Regions from separate parts of the Microbacterium sp. SORGH_AS_0969 genome, predicted to be linked through region 2. Evidence: predicted binding sites of a transcription regulator. Region 2 holds the regulator's gene; the other holds the start of a gene.
The links. Region 2 encodes HspR, which represses chaperone genes until heat shock. Its sites were predicted from a motif close to AAGTTGAGTCNNNNNGACTCAACTT; they were not measured.
Positions count from the first base shown of each region.

Region 1: a site for HspR is predicted at 7,536-7,560, ahead of QE388_RS11370 (Hsp20/alpha crystallin family protein). Genes of this name have one in related genera too.

Region 1 is NZ_JAUTAG010000001.1:2,437,617-2,447,305, forward strand. Features, by position in the region: gene QE388_RS11325 (hypothetical protein) at 1-191, opposite strand, end outside; partial or broken gene QE388_RS11330 (aldo/keto reductase) at 347-1,340, shown strand; gene QE388_RS11335 (SRPBCC family protein) at 1,406-1,858, opposite strand; gene QE388_RS11340 (NAD(P)/FAD-dependent oxidoreductase) at 2,290-3,480, opposite strand; gene QE388_RS11345 (ATP-dependent DNA ligase) at 3,546-3,872, opposite strand; gene QE388_RS11350 (hypothetical protein) at 4,121-4,483, shown strand; gene QE388_RS11355 (glycosyltransferase family 2 protein) at 4,596-5,576, opposite strand; gene QE388_RS11360 (CDGSH iron-sulfur domain-containing protein) at 5,580-5,780, opposite strand; gene QE388_RS11365 (iron-containing redox enzyme family protein) at 5,777-6,844, opposite strand; gene QE388_RS11370 (Hsp20/alpha crystallin family protein) at 7,051-7,506, opposite strand; gene QE388_RS11375 (manganese catalase family protein) at 7,740-8,621, shown strand; gene QE388_RS11380 (DUF2231 domain-containing protein) at 8,618-9,184, shown strand.
Region 2 is NZ_JAUTAG010000001.1:1,523,246-1,532,934, reverse strand. Features, by position in the region: gene hutU (urocanate hydratase) at 1-795, opposite strand, end outside; gene QE388_RS07175 (ABC transporter substrate-binding protein) at 831-1,745, opposite strand; gene QE388_RS07170 (ABC transporter permease) at 1,825-2,541, opposite strand; gene QE388_RS07165 (ABC transporter permease) at 2,538-3,188, opposite strand; gene QE388_RS07160 (ABC transporter ATP-binding protein) at 3,185-4,282, opposite strand; gene QE388_RS07155 (IclR family transcriptional regulator) at 4,279-4,953, opposite strand; gene QE388_RS07150 (HutD family protein) at 5,078-5,560, shown strand; gene QE388_RS07145 (hypothetical protein) at 5,593-6,186, shown strand; gene QE388_RS07140 (heat shock protein transcriptional repressor HspR) at 6,456-6,893, opposite strand; gene QE388_RS07135 (DnaJ C-terminal domain-containing protein) at 6,972-7,961, opposite strand; gene QE388_RS07130 (nucleotide exchange factor GrpE) at 7,973-8,587, opposite strand; gene dnaK (molecular chaperone DnaK) at 8,597-9,689, opposite strand, start outside.

The DNA.
Region 1 (9,689 bases), 910 kb from region 2:
CCGGGCAGGTCGTTCTGGCTCGACACGTTCTGCACGCGCGCATCGTCGTCGGTGTCGATCTCGGTCGCGGCGACAGCGCCGCTGTCGGCTCCCGCGCCGCCCGCGGGGACGTCGGCGGCGAGACCGTCGGAGTCGGCGACGGTGTCGCCGTGATCGGCGCCGGGGAGATTCTCGGGGGTGGGAGTGTTCATGGACGGTCCTTCCGTGGGGCGTGCGGCCACGTTAGGCGCGGGGTCCGACATCGGCGGCGGGGTTGACGTGACTCGAACGCCGGGATCCCGGCATCCGACCGCCCCGATGTCGGAAGCGCTGGCTAGGCTCGAGAACAGCGTCGAAAGGACATCCCATGCAGCAGCGCCCCCTCTCCCGCACCGGCCGCGAGGTCTCGGCGATCGGTCTCGGCACCTGGCAACTCGGTGCCGACTGGGGAGACGTCAGCGAAGACGATGCGCGGGCCGTGCTGGCGGCCTCGGCCGAGGCCGGCGTCTTGTTGTTCGACACCGCCGACGTCTACGGCGACGGCCGGTCCGAGCAGATCATCGGGGCATTCATGAAGAGTCGGGATGCCGATGACATCACCGTCGCCACCAAGATGGGCCGCCGCGAAGACCAGGTGCCCGAGAACTACGTGATGGAGCACTTCCGCGGCTGGCTCGACCGTTCGCGCCGCCTGCTCGACACCGAGACGCTCGACCTGGTGCAGCTGCACTGCCCGCCCTCGGCCGTGATCGACGACGACGCCACGTGGGAGGCCCTCGACCAGCTCGTGTCCGAAGGGGTGATCGCGGCGTACGGCGCCTCGGTCGAGACGATGGACCAGGCGTTGTCGGCCCTGACCCGCCCGAACCTCACCAACCTGCAGATCATCTTCAAACCCGTTCCGCCTCAAGCCCCTCGACGAGGTGCTTCCGCTCGCGGCCGAGAAGAACGTCGCCGTGTTCGCGCGCGTGCCGCTCGCGAGCGGGCTGCTGTCGGGCAAGTATTCGCGGTCCACGACCTTCGCCGAGAACGACCACCGCTCGTACAACCGCAACGGTGAGGCGTTCGACAAGGGCGAGACGTTCTCGGGTGTCCCGTTCGACGAGGGCGTGGCCGCGGCCGACGAGCTCAAGGCATCCCTCCCCGAAGGAGTGTCGCTGCCCGCGGCGACGCTCGCGTGGATCGCGTCGCGCGAGGGTGTCACGTCGGTGATCCCGGGCGCACGCTCGGTGTCTCAGGCCACGGCGAACGCCCAGGCCGCCGAGCTGCTCGAGGGCGGCTTCGACCTCGACGCGTTCGACGCTCTCGTCCGCGACGTGTACGACCGCCGACTGCGAGCCGAGATCCACCCGCAGTGGTGACCCGCGCATGACGAAAGCCGGGCCCGCTCGTGAAGGCGGGCCCGGCTTGTCGTTCAGGGGACGCGTCAGCTGACGTCGCCGCGCCAGGCGCCGGACTCGGCACCGCGCGACTCGATGTACTCCTTGAAGTTCTCGAGGTCCTTCTTCACCGAGTGGTCGTCGGCGCCGAAGACCGCGCCGAGCTTCTCGAGCACGCCCGTTGGCGCCCAGTCGATCTGAACCGTGACACGCGTCTCGTCGTCCGACAGGCGGTGGAATGTCACGACGCCGGCGTGGTTTTCGTCTCCGCCGATGCTGTTCCACGCGACCCGCTCGTCGGGGTGCTGTTCGGTGATCTCGGCGTCGAACTCGCGCTCGGCCCCGGCGATCTTCACCTTCCAGTGCGTGAGGGTGTCGCTCTTCTGCGTGATGGACTCCACGAAGCTCATGAAGTGCGGGAAATCCTCGAACTGCGTCCACTGGTTGTACGCGACGCGGACGGGAACGTTGACGTCGATGGTTTCGATGACCTGGGCCATGGTGTCCTCTTTCGTGTGGTTTCCGGGGCTGTTCCAGTCTTCGGCCGTCGTGGCCGACATGCCCCCGGGGTTGAGGGATCGGCGCGGATGACCTATACGCGCGGGTGCTGTGGCGACGGCGAGCGGGGGCCGCAGCGATGGCGGCGCGCGGTCGCGGCGGCGAGGGCGCATAAACGCGATCCGCGCACAGAAACGCGAGGAGAGCGCGTTTATGGTCGCGGATCGCGTTTATGCGCGGATGTGGGCGCCCCGGATGCCGGGTCGGCGCCCCGGATGCCGGGTGGGCGCCCCGGATGCCGGGTCGGCGCCGGGTGCCGGGTCGGCGCGCCGGGTGTCGCGAGCGGGCGGGTCGCGCGGACGTCGGGTCGTCGCTCCGCGGTCGCTCGTGCGAACGCCCCGGAGCGTGGGGCGGAACCGCCGGGAGCCCCGTGTCAGGCACGCCCCCGCAGGATCAGGTGCCAGTACACCCAGGGCAGCACCCGGCGGTCGGCGATCCAGGACAGGTAACGCTCCCGGTACAGCGAGCGCCAGAACGGGATCGTCGGCTGCAGCCGGCCCCACCGGTCGAACTCCGCGAACACGACCGTGCCGCGCGACACCGTGAACGGCACCACGCTGTACCCGTTGTACTTCTGGTTGGGCGCGCGTCCCTCCAGAACGGCGCGCAGGTTCTTCACGAGCGCCTTGGCCTGCTGACGAATCGCGCCGCCCGAGCGCCGGGTGGCGACCGCCGCCGCGTCGCCGACGGCCCAGATCTCCGGGTGCCGCACGTGCTGCAGCGTCTCGGGATCGACGTCGACGAACCCGTGCGGATCATCGGATGCCGCGAGTCCACTGCCCGCGATCCACTCGGGCGCCCGCTGAGGAGGCACGGCGTGCAGCACGTCGTACTCCAGCGTCTCCTCCGCGTCGCCGCGGCCGATCGTGAGCGTGCGGGTCTCGGCATCCACGGATCGAAGGTCACGGCTGTAGCGCACCTCGATGCCGTACTCGTCGAGTTTGCGCCGCAGCTCGCGATCGATCGCCGGGATGCCGAAGGGCACGGGGTCGGGACACACGAAGACGACGCGGATGTCGTCGCGGACGCCGATCGCGCGCCACCAGTCGCACGCGAGGTACATGGGCTTCTGCGCGGCCGCGCCGCACGAGGCCGGCTCGGGCGGTTGCGTGAACACCACGGTCCCCGACCGGAGATCGCGCAGGACCGCGGAGGCCTTCGCGGCCAGCGCGTAGTCGTAGTTCGAGATGCCGGAGTCGGCGGCCATCGCCTCGGGCAGGCCGGGGACCTGTTCCCACGCCATGCGCATCCCGGCGCAGACCACGAGCTGGTCGTAATCGACTCGCCCGCCCGAGACGAGGTGGACTCGCCGGGTGTCGGCATCCACCGTGAAGACCTCGTCGCGCAGCCACCGCACCCCCGGAGGGATGACGTCGGCCTGGGGCCGCGCGGCCTCCGAGGCGCGGGCAGCCCCGCCGGCGATGTGCGACTGCAGGGGAGCGAAGACGTGGAGCGTCCGCGGTTCGATGACCGTGATGTCGGCCAGACCGGCGCGGTGCAGGCGCCCGGCGACCGACAGTCCGGCGTTGCCGCCGCCGACCACGACTATGCGGGGATTCGTCATGCCCTCACGCAACGTCATGTCGTGGACCCGCGCCAGCGCCTTGACAGCCGTGGTGGGTGACGCGCTTACGCGAAGGTGGCGGCGGGGAGGCTGTCGTCCGCGGGTTCCGGCACGACGTACAGACCGGTGGGGGAGTTCGCCGTCGACATCAGCGCTTCGAGCCACGCGCGGTTCACCGCCGGCGGACGTCCGCCGTTGAACTTGAACACGAGGTTCGCTCGGGGGTGAAGCCACACAGCGGTACGTCCGCCGCCCGTGCTGATGTCGTCCTTCCACACGAAGTAGAACGGCTCGCCCCGGCGCAGCTTGTTTCCGATCACGACCTGGAGGTGCGCCAGGAGGCGATCCTCGAAGTCGTTGCGAACGCCGCCCTCGTAGATGAACTTGCCCACGTATCCCTCTCCGCGGGCCATCCCGCTGCTGTGTCCGTGTCATCGAAGCCGCTCGCGAGCTCCACGCGGCCCGGCGCGCGCCGAAGGACGGCCGCTTTGCGTACGAGTCCCCGCACTTTCGCGTCGTCGGGTGGGCCGGCCTAGGTAGTTTTCCCCGTAGTCCTCGTCCTGCCCGTGGCGCTGTCAAGGGGCGGGGCGGTGCGCGTCGCCCGCGATGGGATGAAGGGGTTCAAACGAAAGGACCTCTCATGAGCGACGCCTCGATCGACCCGTCCACCCCCGACGTTCCCGTCACCGACCCCGACGGCGGTCTCTCGGGTGCCCAGCCGTTGCGCGACGGCGACACTTCCATCGAGCCCGATCCCGCGCTCGACCCCGCGCAGGCGGAGTGGGATGCCACGACGGCCGTCGATGCCGGTGTCGACCCCGAGGACATCAACCCCGCGACGGCCACCGGTGCCGACCCGGCCGAGATCCCCGCGGACGACAGCGACATCCCGCTCGAGGACATCCACCCGGAGTCGACCGGGACCGACTCGCAGGGGGAGGACCCCGGCATCGTCGAGCTCGGTGAGGAAGGCCAGGGCGACCTCGCTCCCGAAGACCTCTGACCGCTTCGCGTCGCCCCCGGCTCCTGCGGCGGGGCGGCGCGGGGCGAAACTCCTGAGTTTCTGTGGTCCAGCGGGCAGCAGGTCGCGGATCTCCACCCCTGCGCCACACTTCTCAGGAGTCTCGTCCGCCGCGAGAGCGGACGGCGTCGTCCGTAACCCGCAGGCGCAGCGTCCGCAACGGTGTCGCCGCCAGCCGCAGACGTGCGCCGGCGTACGGCACGCCGCCGCGGAGCCGGAGTCCGACGGCCGCCCAGCTGCAGAGGCCGCGCTCGATGGCCCAGACCGGCACCCACAGCGCCGCGGACCGTGGGTAGACGGCCCCACCGCCCGCGCGACGGCGACCGAGTTCCCCGAGCCCGATCACCGCGAGGGTGAGGAAGGCCAGGATGCCGCGCCGCCGACGCAGGCGCCACACGACGGGGATGATCGCCAGCTCGGCCATGAGCCGCACCGGCTGGGCATGACTGTCGTACGCCTGGCGGACGCGCTGCGACCAGAACCGGCGCGCGGACGGAGGTCGTCGGGGCACGAAAAGGTCGCGCCGCGCGCGTACTCGCCCTCCGCCTGCGCGCACGGTGCGCTCCATCTCGCAGTTCTCGAACAGGGCGTCTGCGTCGTATCCGCGAGGCAGGGCTGACCGGCGGAGCCCATACGTCCCGGGGTAATCGGCTCCGAGGGCGCGGTTCACGAGCGACCGCGCCGTGTCCCAGTGGGCGTGCCAGGGGCGCGGGAAGAAGACGTTCTGCGGCTTGACCAGGTCGGCATCCTGAAGCTCCGTCACGAGGGCCGCGAGGGTGTCGGGCGTGTGGCGCACGTCGTCGTCGGCGAGGACGACGCGCTCGTGACGAGCGACCGCGAGCCCGCTCAGCACGCCGCGGACCTTGCCGTTCGCCCCGCCCTCGACGGCGGGCTGCACGTGGCGCACGTGCCCTCCCCACGCGTGGGCGTGCGCGCGGAAGAGCGCCGGCGCGGAACCGTCCACCACGGTCACGTCGATCCACCGCGAGAGGTCGCGCAGATAGGCGGTCAGCTCGTCGAGGTCGTGGTCGTCGTGCCACCGCAGCGGCAGCACGTACTCGGCGTCGACGCGCACGGCTCAGTCGTCGGTGCGGAACCCGGATGCCTTGTGGGTGCCGTCGCAGTAGGGCTTGATCGTCGACAGGCCGCAGCGGCAGAGCGCCACCGTGCGCCGGGTTCGGGCGACGGGCTCGCCCTCGCTCGTGCGGATCTCGGCGTCCCCGCGGACGAGGAGCGGACCGTCGGGGTAGGCGGTGATGGTGACGGGGTCGTCGCTCATCGTGCATCCTCTTCACGCAACGACGATTCGCCCCGCGACCAGGCGTCGAGCATGTGCCGGCCCACCCGCGCATCGACCTCGAGGCACACCGCCGCGCCGAACAGGATGTCGGCGAGCAGGTCGGGGCGGTCTTCGGCGAGGGCGCCGGCCAGGTCGTGTCCGGCGATCTGTTCGTGCACCGCATCCGCTTCGACGTGCTCGTCGAAGTACTCGCAGACGTCGTCGTCGAACCCGAGCCGACGTAGCCCCTCGGCGTAGAGACGGTTGGGGATGGACGAGGTCATCTCGAACGCGGCGAGATGCCCGACGATCGCGCCCAGCAGGCGCCGATTGAGGCCGAACATCGACATGGCGTTGTGCGATGCGAGGGTCACGGCTGGCACCTCGTCGATGTACGCTCCGTACTCGGCATCCAGGCCTGCGGCGCGGACCGCGCGGGCGAAGAGGGTCGCGTGCACGCGGTCCGGGCGGCCGCCGCCGTACTCGTCGGACTGGATCTCGACGAGCGCCGCCTTCGGGCGCCCGGTCAACCGCGGGATCGCCCACGAGTGCGGGTCCGCTTCCCGGAGCGTGTAGATCGTGCGCTGGACGAGGAACTCGCGCGCCTGGTCGAGGGTCGCCTTCCGAGCAAGGTGGCGCGACAGGCTCGGGCCGGTGTCGGCGCCGGTCATCGTGAAGAGCGCGCGGGCCACGGCATCCGCTGTCGCCGCCGGAAGCGCGGGAACCTCGACGCTTCGCCGCAGCGAGAGATCGAAAGCCGTCTCGATCACGCGGCGCGTGGCGATGAGGCTCGGGTTCCACTCCAGGTCGGCGCGGAAGGCGGGGATGGATCCGTACGACGACGCGTACAGCGCGAACAGGGCCAGCTGCAGATCCTCGTCGCGTTCGATGTCGACGGATGCCGCGACCGCGGCGTCGGCGAGAGCCGTGTGGGCGGTGACGGCACCGTGGACGAGGTGGTCGAGCACGGCGGCGCTGACCGGGCCGCGCGGACGGAAGGGCAGGGTGGGCGCGACGGCGCGATCGTCCGGGGGGCTCAGGGGGGAGGGGATGGTGACAGACACCTCGGCACTCTGCGGCGGTCAGCGCGCTGCGCCGAGGGCCTTGACACCGAGCGCGGGCACGACCGGCCGTGCCCTCCGCGCACGCGGCGTTTGCCCCGCGCGCACGGCGGGGCGCGCCCGTCGCCCACCTTCACGGTTGCGCCCATGCACCGCGCGCAGACGGCGAGGGGGCCGGCCCCGGAAGGCCGGCCCCCTCGTGGTGCGACTCACTGCTCGATGAGCTGCGGGGTGCTCTCGTGCGCTTCGATGACGCCGTCGTGGTCGTCGGTCGAGACGGCGATGCGGCGCGGCTTCGCCTTCTCGCTGACCGGGATCGTGACGCTGAGCACGCCGTTGCGGTACGACGCGCTGATGTTGTCGGTGTCGATGCCCTGGCCGAGGTTGAGCTGCCGCACGAACGAGGCCGTCTCGCGCTCGCGGGTGATCCACTTCACGCCTTCGCCCGAGGAGAGCGTGCGTTCGGCGCGGATCGTGAGCAGCTGACCGTCGACGTCGATGTCGACCGATCCCGGGTCGACGCCCGGGAGGTCGGCGGCGAGGACGTAGTGGTCACCATCGCGGTAGAGGTCCATCGGCATCCGTCGCGGTCCGCCGCCGCGGCGAGCGTCGAGAAGGGTCGACGCGAGGCGGTCGAGGTCGCGGAAGGGGTCGTAGGTGGCCATGTCGATACTCCTTTTCGATCTGTCCGTTGAAGTTGAGTCGTGTTCGCTCAACTGCGACCAGATTAGCACTCTCGGGATGAGAGTGCCAAGACCCCGGGTGCGCGATTGTCACGCACTCCGTGGCCGACGACAACCCCCGTGCCGAACCCGTCGAGCGACCCGTTTCGTAGCCCCCAACGCGCCACCCCGGTCGACCGACCGAGCATCCCCCCACGGCGCGGTGAGGAGAGACGATGTACTTCCACCGGCAAGAGCTCCAGCATTCCGCGACCCCCGAGAAGCCCGACGCGGTCTACGCCCGCAAGCTCCAGGAGGTGCTGGGCGGGCAGTACGGCGAGATCTCGGTCGCGATGCAGTACCAGTTCCAGGCCTGGAACATGCACATGCCCGGCAAGTACCGGGATCTCGTGTTCGGGATCGGCGCCGAAGAGATGGGCCACGTCGAGATGCTCGCGATCATGATCGCCCAGCTGCTCGAGAAGGCCCCGCTCGGCATCACCGAGGAGGCCGTGCAGAACGACCCGACCGTCGCCGCGGTCATCGGCGGCACCGACATCCAGCACGGGATCGTCGCGGGGGCCGGCGCGCGCCCGGTCGACTCGATGGGCAACCCGTGGCAGGGCAGCTTCGTCACCGCGAGCGGCAACCTCCTCGCCGACTTCACGGCGAACGCGAACGCCGAGATGCAGGGGCGCGTGCAGGTCGCGCGGCTCTACCACCAGACCGACGACCACGGCGTGAAGGACCTGCTCGCGTTCCTGCTCGCACGCGACACCATGCACCAGAACCAGTGGGCAGCGGCCGCCGCCGAACTGCAGGCCGAGGGGCTCGAGAAGCTCCCGGTGCCGAGCAACTTCCCCCTCGACAAGGAGGATCGCGACGTGTCGTACCAGTACATCAATTTCAGCGACGGGAAGCAGGCCGGAGACGGTACCTGGGCCTCGGGCCCGACCCCCGACGGCAAGGGCGAGTTCACCTACCTGCCGGAGCCGCCCGCGGGCGTGCCGATGCCCCCGCCCACGCACCCCGACGCCCGGTTCTACGGCACGACCGAGCTGCCGAACACGGTCGAGAAGCTCGCCGGTCGCGCGCAGGACGCGCTGCACAAGGAATGAGCGGGGCGGATGCCGCGGTGCCGGGGCCCTCGACGGTCTCGGCACCGCGGAGCGGAGCGAGCTTCCCCGCGATGCGCGCGGCCAAGGTTCCCCGGGCGATCGTCGCGGGGCCGTACGGCCATCCGTTCCATCCGGTCGCGGTGACGATCCCGATCGGGGCGTGGTCGTCGAGCCTGGTGTTCGATCTGCTCGGGCTCGCCGCCGACGACCCTCGGGCTTTCGCGACGGGCTCGCGCTGGCTCATCGGAATCGGTCTCGGCGGGGCCGCGTTCGCCTCGGTGCTCGGGCTGCTGGACATGTCGCGCATCCCGTCCGGGACCCCCGCTCGCCGGACCGCGCTCGCGCACCTGGTGCTCAACGTCACGGCGATGGTGCTGTTCTCGCTCGGTCTGCTCGTGCGTCTCCTCGACCTCGGCCGCGTGCCGGTCGTCGCCTTCGCTCTGAGCGCCGTGGCTTCTCTCGGTCTCGGCGTCTCCGGCTGGCTCGGCGGCAAGCTCGCGTACCGCTGGGGCGTCCGTGTCGCCGACGAGAACACGCAGCGAGAGGGCTTCGAGACCGCCTGAGGGTCGCGTCGTCTCCGTTTCGGAACCCGGATGCCATGGCATCCGGGTTCCGTCGTTCCCCCGTCGCGGTCGTGCCGGGACGTGTGCCGTCGGGCGGAGTTCGTCGGCGACACGCCGGGTGGGGGTGTGGGGTGGCGGCGTGTCGGGGAGGGGCTCCGCACGACGGTACGCGGGGACGGGTGGCCGGGGAGGCCTGTGGCCGTGTCGCGGCTGTGCTGGGACGCGTGCCGTCGGGCGGAGTTCGTGAGCGGCACGCCGGGGGAGCGGTCTCGGGATCGGCGTGTCGGGCGAGGTCTCCGCGTGACGGCACGGTTGGCCGGGAGACCTCGTGGATGACGAAAGTGGCAGGACGTGTACCGTCGCGCGGACCTCGGCGGCGACACGCCGGCGCCGCGGGCTCGGGACCGGCGCGCCGCGCCCCGACTCCGCGCGACGGCACGGCGCGCCGGGTGAAAACTCCGCACGACGGCACGCCGCGCCGACCGCCCTCGCCGCACGATAGCGT
Region 2 (9,689 bases):
CGGGTCGTGGGCCGAGGTCTGGTCGGTGACGATGTCGACCGGCACCTCGCGGCGCAGCAGCTCGGGCAACACCTCGGCGCTGTTGCCGACGAGACCGACCGACAGGGCCCGTCCCTCGGCCTTCGCCGCGAGCACCCGCTCGAGGGCGTCGTCGAGGTCGGTGGTGACCTCGTCGAGGTAGCGCTTGCCCTGGCGACGGCGAAGGCGCGTCTCATCGACGTCGACGATGAGCACGACGCCGCCGTTGAGCGTGACCGACAGCGGCTGCGCGCCGCCCATGCCGCCGCAGCCGCCCGTGACGGTGAGGGTGCCGGCCAGCGTGCCGCCGAAGCGCTTGCGCGCCACGGCGCCGAACGTCTCGTACGTGCCCTGCAGAATGCCCTGCGTGCCGATGTAGATCCACGACCCGGCCGTCATCTGGCCGTACATCATGAGACCTTCGGCCTCGAGCCGGCGGAACTCGGGCCAGGTGGCCCAGTCGCCGACGAGGTTGGAGTTGGCCAGAAGCACGCGCGGTGCCCACACGTTGGTGCGGAACACCCCCACGGGCTTGCCCGACTGCACCAGCAGCGTCTCGTCGTCGTCGAGGTCGGCGAGGGTCGCCACGATCGCGTCGTAGCTCGCCCAGTTGCGGGCGGCCTTCCCCGTGCCTCCGTAGACGATGAGGTCTTCGGGCCGTTCCGCGACCTCGGGGTCGAGGTTGTTCATGAGCATCCGCAGCGGGGCCTCGGTCTGCCAGCTCTTGGCTGTCAGGGTCGTCCCTCGCGGCGCGCGCACCGCGCGGCTTCCGGTCATCTCTTGTCTCTCTTTCTGGTGGAGCGTTCGCGCGATCAGCCCAGGTCGTGGGCGGAGATCCACTCGGCCGCGACGTCGTCGAGGCTCTGCTGGTCGTCGAGCTTGGCGTTCATGTCGATGAGGTCCTGCGTGGTCAGCGCCGCCGAGACCTTGTCGAGCACCTCGGTCACCTTGTCGGTCTTCTTGCCGGCCGCCATGATCGGCACGATGTTCTGCGCGGGGAAGAGGTTCAGGTTGTCTTCCAGAGCGACGAAGTCCTTCATGGCGGGAGAGGTCGAGTACATGTCGGCCGCCTGGATCTGGCCGTTCGTGAGGGCCGCGATCGTCAGCGGGCCGCCCACGTCGAGCGCCTTGAACTCCTTGAACGTGAGGCCGTAGACCTCCTGGAGGCCCTGGACGCCCTCGTGGCGCGTCGGCCACTCGGGCGGGCCGCCGAGCACCATCTCGGCCGCGTACGGCTTGAGATCCTCGATGGTCTTGAGGTTGTACTTCGCGGCGGTCTCTTTGCTCACGGCGAGCACGTCGGAGTCCTGGGCCTGTGACGGCGTCAGCATGGTGATGCCCTCGGGCAGCGCCTTCTCGAGCGCGGCGGCCACGTCGGCCGAGCTCGAGACGCCCGCGTCGCCCTTCGTGAGGTAGCTGAGGGTCGCGCCCGTGTACTCGGGGAGCATGTTGATCGAGCCGTCGAGGAGGGCCGGCATGTACACCTCGCGGCTGCCGATGTTCAGGCGCGTGGTCGCCTCGACGCCGGCCCCGGTGAGCGCCTGGGCGTAGATGGTCGCGAGCAGCTGGCTCTCGGGGAAGTCGGCCGAGCCGATGACGATGCTGTCGGCCGGAGCGGACTGGTCATCGCCCGCAGCGAGCGGGTTGCCGCCCGAGGAGCAGGCGGAGAGGGCGAGGGCGGCGACGGTCGCGAGGGCGGCCGCCGCGGCGATGCGGGTACGGATCATCAGGGTTCCTTTCGTCGTGCGGAGCACGGAGCGAGAAAAGCGGTGGTGCGGGTCGGGTGGTGCTTTCGGATGGAACGGGTCAGGAAGCGGCGACGGCGGAGCGCCGAACGCGCAGGGGGATGCGAGAGGTCCGGCGGTCGAGGCCCGGAGAGACGAAGACACGCGCGGCGAGGGCGAGCAGCAGGTCGACGACGAGCGCGAGGATCGCCACCAGCAGCGCGCCGACGAGCATCTTGTCGTAGTCGTTCTGCGCGCGGCCGTCGATGATGAGGCGACCGAGGCCACCGAGCGAGACGTAGGCGGCGATGGTCGCGGTCGAGATGACCTGGAGGGTCGCTCCGCGGAAGCCCGAGATGATCAGCGGCAGTGCGCACGGCACCTGCACCGAGAACAGCACTCGGAGGGGCCGGTACCCCATCCCCACGGCGGCGTCGACGGCGGCGGCATCCACGGCTCGGATGCCGGCGTACGTGTTCGTCATGATGGGCGGGATCGCCAACAGCACGAGCACGATGATGCTGGGGATGACGAACGCGAGATCCGACGCGATGAGCGGTGCCACGATCATGACGAGCAGGACGATCAGTCCCAGCGTCGGCAGGGCGCGCAGGGCGTTCGCGAAGCCGGCGATGACGACGACGCCGCGTCCGGTGTGCCCGACGTAGAGGCCCGCGGGAACCCCGATCGCTGCCGCGATGACGAGGGCGACGGCGGTGTAGATCAGGTGCTGTCCGACGAGGACCGGGATGCCGCCGGACCCGGTCCAGTTGTTCGGGTCGAGCAGGTAGTCGATCACGCGTGTGCTCCTCTCGGGGTCCACGGGGTCATCACGCGCGCCAGGAGCAGCACGAGTCCGTCGAGCACGAGGGCCAGCACGAGACAGAGCACGATGCCGACGATGATCGGGGTGAGGAACCGCAGCTGCGCGCCCTGCGTGAACAGCAGTCCGAGCTGGGGGGTGCCGATCAGAGCCGCGATCGAGACGACGCTGACGTTGGAGACCACCGCGACGCGCAGCCCCGCCGCGATGACCGGCACGGCCACCGGAAGCTCCACCGACAGCAGCCGGTGAAGGGGCCGGTAGCCCATGGCATCCGCTGCCTGCAGGGTCTCGGGGGCGACCGAGTCGAGCCCGTCCGAGACCGTGCGGACCAGCAGTGCCAGCGTGTACACGGTCAGCGCGACGATGACGTTGAGCGGGTCGAGGATGCGGGTCCCGAGCACCGAGGGCAGCAGCACGAAGAGAGCGAGAGAGGGGATCGTGTAGAGCAGTCCGGTGATGCTCAACAGGCCCGTCTTGAACACGCCGCTGCGCTGGGCCGCCCAACCGAGCGGGAGTGCGAGAACGAGGCCGACGATCACCGGGACGACCGAGAGTGCGATGTGGGACGCGAGCAGTCCGAGGATGTTGTCGCTCTCGCGGAACACCCAGTCGAGGTTCATGCCGCCGCCCCCGCGTCGAGCTCGGGGATCATCGCGACCACGGCTGCGGCCGTCACGGATCCCGCGACCGCTCCGGCGTCGTCCACGATCACGCCGCGACGGCTCGGGGCGCTGAGGGCTGCGTCGAGCACCTGCCGCAGGGTTCCCTCGCGCGGAGCGACGGTGCCGGCGAGATTCAGGTCGGACACGGCGATCGGGCCGTTCAGACGACGCGGCTCGACCCAACCGAGCGGGCGCCGCTCGCCGTCGACCACCAGGAGCCAGTCGTCGTCGGTCGCGCCCCGCGCCTCGGCCACAGGGGTGCCCACGACGACGGTCGGCTCGAGCGTCAGCGGCAGGTCGGAGACCGAGCGGAAGCCGAGGGAGCGGTAGCCGCGGTCGCGCCCGACGAAGTCCGCGACGAAGGCGTCGGCCGGGCTGGTCAGCAGTTCTTCGGGGGTGGCGAGCTGGGCGAGGCGTCCGCCCGTGCGCATCACCGCGACGTAGTCGCCGAGCTTGAGCGCCTCGTCGATGTCGTGCGTGACCATGACGATGGTCTTTCCCTCTTCGCGCTGGATGCGCAGGAACTCGTCCTGCAACTGCGCGCGGACGACGGGGTCGACGGCGCTGAACGGTTCGTCCATCAGCATGAAGGCGGGGTCGGCCGCAAGGGCACGGGCGACGCCGACGCGCTGCTGCTGCCCCCCGGACAGCTGCCAGGGATACCGCGAGGCGAACGACGCCGGGAGTCCGACGCGTTCCATCAGCTCGATCGCGCGGCTTCGCGCCTGCTTCGCGGGCACGCCCGCCAGCCGCGGGGTCGTGGCGATGTTGTCGGCGATCGTGCGGTGCGGGAACAGTCCCGCGTGCTGGATGACGTAGCCGATCCGGCGGCGGAGGGCGGCGACATCCATGCCCGCTGTCGACTCCCCGTCGAGCAGGATGTCGCCGGAGGTCGGCCGGATGAGCCGGTTGACCATCCGCAACGAGGTCGTCTTGCCGCATCCCGACGGGCCGACGAGGATCGTGAGCTTTCCGGACGGCGCCACGAGCTGCAGGTCGTCGACCGCGACCGTGTCGCCGTAGCGCTTGGTGACGTTCTGGAAGGTGATCATCGAGCGCGCTCCTCAGCCGCAGCGGGAAGTTCGGGGTGCGCCAGGATCGACCGGCTCTCCGCGACGAGCAGGCGTCCGATCGCCGCGTTCTTGACGTCGGTCGTGCGGTAGCTCGGGACGACGACGGAGAGGGATGCCACGACCCTCCCGCCCACGACGACGGGGGCGGCGATCGCGGTGACGTCGTCCTCGACGCCCTGCATGACGACGACGTAGCCGGCCTCGCCGGTCTGACCCTCGAGCACCGCACCGGCGGCGGACCCGTGCAGCGGGATCGTCCGACCCACCCAGCTCGCGTGGCGGATGGAGTGCGTTCCCTCGACGATCGCGATGTAGAGGGCCGTGTCACCCGCCCCGCGGACGGCGAGGTAACAGGACTCGCCCGTCTCGGCGACGACGCGGGCGAGGGCGGGTTCGGCGAGCGAGACGAGCGAGTCGTTCGACAGGGCGAGGGCACCGAGCTGCACGATGCGCGCTCCGGCGGCGTAGCGGCCGTCGGCGACACGGCGGACGAACTCCTGGGCCTCGAGTGTGCGCAGCAGTCGGAGAGCGGTGCTCGCGGACAGCTCCGCGGCGCGGGCCGCGTCGGCCAGGGTGATCGGTCCGGAATCGCAGACGGTCCCCAGCAGCGACAGCGCCCGGTCGACGGTGCGGGTGGGTGTTTCGGCCATGCGTCCTCCCTTCGTTGCGAGTGACGTTATGCGGCCGCTGTTACGCGGTCCCGCTGTTCATGTTTCCAGCGAGTAAAACGCGGTTGCCACAGAATGGCAATAGTGCGTGGAGTACCGTGCCGGTATGGCCACCGTGATCCGCCGCTTCGCCGAGACACCCGCGACGCCGTGGCGCAACGGGCGGGGGCAGACGTGGCCGCTCTTCACCGAGACCTCCTGGCGATTGAGCGTCGCGCGACTCGACGACCCCGCTGCCTTCTCGTCCTTCCCCGACCTGCACCGCACGTTCGTGCCGTGGGGCGGCGGCGTCCGCCTCGAGGTCGACGGCGAAGAGCTCGACGTCCGCCACGGTGAGATCGCGCGGTTCGACGGGGACGCGACGACACGCCTGCTGGCGCTCGACCACCCGTGTCATGCCGTCAACCTCATGGCATCCGAGAGTCGGCCCACTCTCGCTGTCGTCGCCGCCGGTGCACGGCTGCCGGATGCCGCGATCGCGGTCCTCTGCGCACCGATCGTCGACGCAGAGCGCTTCGACGTCATCCGGCTCGACGCCCGCGAACCGCTGCCGGCCGATTCCGTCGTGGTGCGCCTGGACGGGGACTGACTCCACCCGGTCGCTCCTTCTAGGCTGGACCCATGTCCCGACTGCAGGCCGACGCCCCCGCCGACCGCTGGGTGCCCGTCACGGGCTCTCTCGGATTCCGCGGCCGCCGCCATCGCAAGGCCGCCATCGGCATGCTGCTGAACCAGGCGAACACCGCCGCGGGATCGACACCCCGCCCCGGCGGCGGAGCTTTCGCGTGGATCCTCAGCCAGGCCGCTCCCCTGCTCATGCGCCGAGCGGCCGGCCGCGTGCTCGTGTGGGTCTGGAAGAGCGACCCGGAGCTGCTCGTCGTCATGGCGCAGCTGCAGGAGGCGACGCCGCAACTGCGCACCGCGCGGGCGATGATGCCGATGGAGTACGACGACACCGAGTCGTTCCGCAGCACCTACCTCGGCGTCGGCGAGAAGCTCGCGATGCCGCTGCCGACCGACCCGAAGACGCCGCCGTTCGCGACGTACACGTGGGACACGGGCTCGCACTTCGTCACGGTCACCGCGGTCTGCTCCGACCGCGAGCGTTTCGGCACGGTCATCGGCGACGTGGATGCCATCGCCCGGACGGTGCGCATCGTCGACGACTTGAAGCTCGGCGAATCCTCCGCCGTTCTGCGCCTCGATCCCGCCTGACCCGGCAGGGGTGGCTGAGCGCGTCGAAGCCACGGGCTACCGCGACAGCCCGGCAGAGGTGGCTGAGCCCGTCGACGCAACGGCTACCGCGGCAGCCCGGCAGAGGTGGCTGAGCTTGTCGAAGCCACCGGGCGACCGCGGCATCCCGGTCCCTTCGACGAGCTCAGGGACCTCACTTCGAGCTCAGGGACCTCGCCTCGCACGCGGAGGCCTCGCGGCGCGCAGGGGCCTCGCGCCGCACAGAGCGTGCTCGCGGCGCGGAGGCGGCGTCAGTCGCCGTGCGCGTCGCGCGGACGCCACAGCACGATGTCGGTCGCGCGCCGCACGCGCGCACCGTGACGCAGCGTCACGACCGAGCCGGTCGCTCCGGCGGCGAACACGCGCGCACCCGGGCGCGACTCGCGTTCGGCGATGAGCTGCCGCTCGAGGTCGCTCACGCGGCGCGACAGGTCATGCACCTGCTGCTCGAGCGTCAGCAGGCGCGCGATCGCGGGGAGGCTCATGCCCTCGCTCGACAGGCGCGCGACCTCGCGCAGCTGCTGCACGTGCCGGCTCGAGTACCGGCGCGACCCGCCCTGGGTCCGCGCGGGAACGACGAGGCCGAGCCGGTCGTACTGCCGCAGGGTCTGCGGGTGCATGTTCGACAGCTCGGCGGCGACGGCGATGGCGAAGATGGGGGAATCCTCATCGATCTCTCGGTCGGCCACGTCTTCTCCTCTCGCTCGTGCCGTTCGCCGGGGTCCCGGCATCCGTGATTCCGGATGCCGAGCCCCGGCGTGGTGGTGTTATCGCGCCTTGGCCATCAGGTCGGCGCGGGGATTCTCTTTCGGTTCGAGCTCGTGGAAACGCTCGAGGGCCTCGCGGGCGGCGTCGTCGAGGTGCGCGGGGACCGCGACCTGGACTTCGGCGAGCAGGTCGCCGGTGCCCTTGGAGGTCTGGATACCACGCCCCTTGACGCGCAGCACGCGCCCCGACGGAGTGCCCGGGGCCACACGAAGCCGCACCGGGTCGCCGCCGAGGGTGGGAACCTCGATGGTCGCGCCGAGAGCCGCCTCGGTGAAGGTCACGGGGACCGTCAGCCGCAGGTTGAGGCCGTCACGCGTGAACACCGGGTGCGGACGCACCGCGACCGTCACGACGATGTCGCCGCTCTCTCCCCCATCGGGCGAGGGGCGGCCGCGACCGCGCAGGCGGATCTTCTGCCCGTCCGAGACCCCGGCCGGGATCTTCACCTTGAAGGGCTTGTTGTCCTCACCCTGCAGGGTGATGGTCTCGCCCTTCGCCGCGGTGACGAAGTCGATCGTCGTGCGCGCCGTGACGTCGGCCCCGCGCTGAGGACCGCCGAAGCCGCGGTACCCGCCCGTCGTCTGACCGAAGCGTCCGGAGCCGAAGCCCCCTCCGCCCTGGTCGAACATCGAGAAGAAGTCCTCGAAGCCGGCGGGTCCACCCGCCGTCCCCCCGCGCTGCTGACCGAAACGGCTGAACACGTCGTCGAAACCGCCGCCGGCGCCCGTCCCCGGAGCCGAGAAGCGCGCCCCCGAGCCCATGGCCCGGATCTGGTCGTACTCCTCGCGCTGCTCGGGGTCGTTGAGCACCGAGTAGGCCTCGCTGATCTCCTTGAACTTGGCCTCCGCTTTCGCGTCGCCCGGGTTCGAGTCGGGGTGGTACTGGCGCGCCAGCTTGCGGTAGGTCTTCTTCAGATCGGCCGCGCTCACGCCCTTGTCGACACCGAGGACCTTGTAGAAGTCCTTGTCGAACCAGTCCTGACTCGCCATGTGTCCTCCTCTTAGGCCGGCACGGCGACGACGACCTTCGCCGGTCGCAGTTCGACCGAGCCGAGGCGGTAGCCGACCTCGACGACCTCGAGGATCGTCGTCTCGGTCGCACCCGGGGTCGGAGCCTGGAAGATCGCCTCGTGCTGCTGCGGGTCGAACACCTCGCCGACGGCGCCGTACGAGACCACACCGAGGCGCTCGGCCACGGCGCGCACCTTCTCGCCGATCGCGGCCAGCGGGCTGCCCTCGACGAGATCGCCGTGCTTGGCGGCGCGGTCGAGGTCGTCCATGACGGGCAGCAGGCCCTTCACGGCCTCGCCCTTGGCGCGCTCGATCTCGCGCTCGCGCTGCTCCTCGGTCCGCCGACGGTAGTTGGCGTACTCGGCCTGCAGGCGCTTGAGGTCGATCAGCAGGGAGGCCTCCTTGTCGGAGCCCGCCCCCTCTGCGGCGGCCTCGGGCGTCTGCTCGGCCCCGAGGATGTCGTCGATGGTCAGGCCCTCGGCGTCCGGTTCCGGCGTCTCGGACTGCTCGCCCGACGGCGCGGGGCCGGAGGTGTTCTCCTCCGGCCCCGTCTCGTCAGGACCGGCGCCCGAGCCCGTGGGCTGTTCGTCGTCCTTGTGTGCCATGTTCTCTGCTTACTTCTTCTCGTCGGGGTTCTCGTCGTCGACGACCTCGGCGTCGATGACGTCTTCCTCGGGGTTCGGCGTCTCGCCGTTGCCCGGCTGACCCACGTTCGGGTCGGCGGGCTCGCCGGCAGCCTGCGACGAGGCGTAGATGGCCTCGCCGAGCTTGCCCTGGCTGGCGTTCAGCTTGTCGAACGCGGTCTTGACCGCGTCGTCGTCGTCACCGGCGAGAGCCGTCTTGAGCGCGTCGACGTCGCCCTGCACCTCGGTCTTGACCTCGGCGGGGAGCTTGTCCTCGTTCTCCTTGATCAGCTTCTCGATCGAGTACGAGAGCGTCTCGGCCTGGTTGCGGGTCTCGGCGGACTCACGGCGCTTCTTGTCCTCCGCGGCGTTCTCCTCGGCCTCGCGCACCATGCGCTCGATGTCTTCCTTGGGCAGCGACGAGCCGCCCGTGATCGTCATCGACTGCTCCTTGCCGGTGCCCTTGTCCTTCGCGGACACGTGCACGATGCCGTTGGCGTCGATGTCGAAGGTGACCTCGACCTGCGGGATGCCACGGGGAGCCGGGGCGATACCGGTGAGCTCGAAGGTGCCCAGCGGCTTGTTGTCGCGGGTGAACTCGCGCTCGCCCTGGAAGACCTGGATCGCGACCGACGGCTGGTTGTCGTCGGCGGTGGTGAAGGTCTCGCTGCGCTTGGTCGGGATGGCCGTGTTGCGCTCGATGAGCTTGGTCATGATGCCGCCCTTGGTCTCGATACCGAGGCTCAGGGGGGTGACGTCGATGAGCAGCACGTCCTTGCGCTCACCCTTGAGGACACCGGCCTGCAGGGCTGCGCCCACGGCCACGACCTCGTCGGGGTTCACGCCCTTATTGGCGTCCTTACCGGTCTCCTTCTTGACGAGCTCGGCGACCGCGGGCATGCGGGTCGAGCCGCCGACGAGCACCACGTGGGCGATGTCGTCGACCTTGACGCCGGCCTCGCGGATGACGTCGGAGAAGGGCTTGCGGGTGCGGTCGAGGAGGTCCTTGGTGAGGTCCTCGAACTTGGCGCGCGTGATCGTCTCGCTCAGCGACACGGGGCCGGAGTCGGTCAGCGACAGGTAG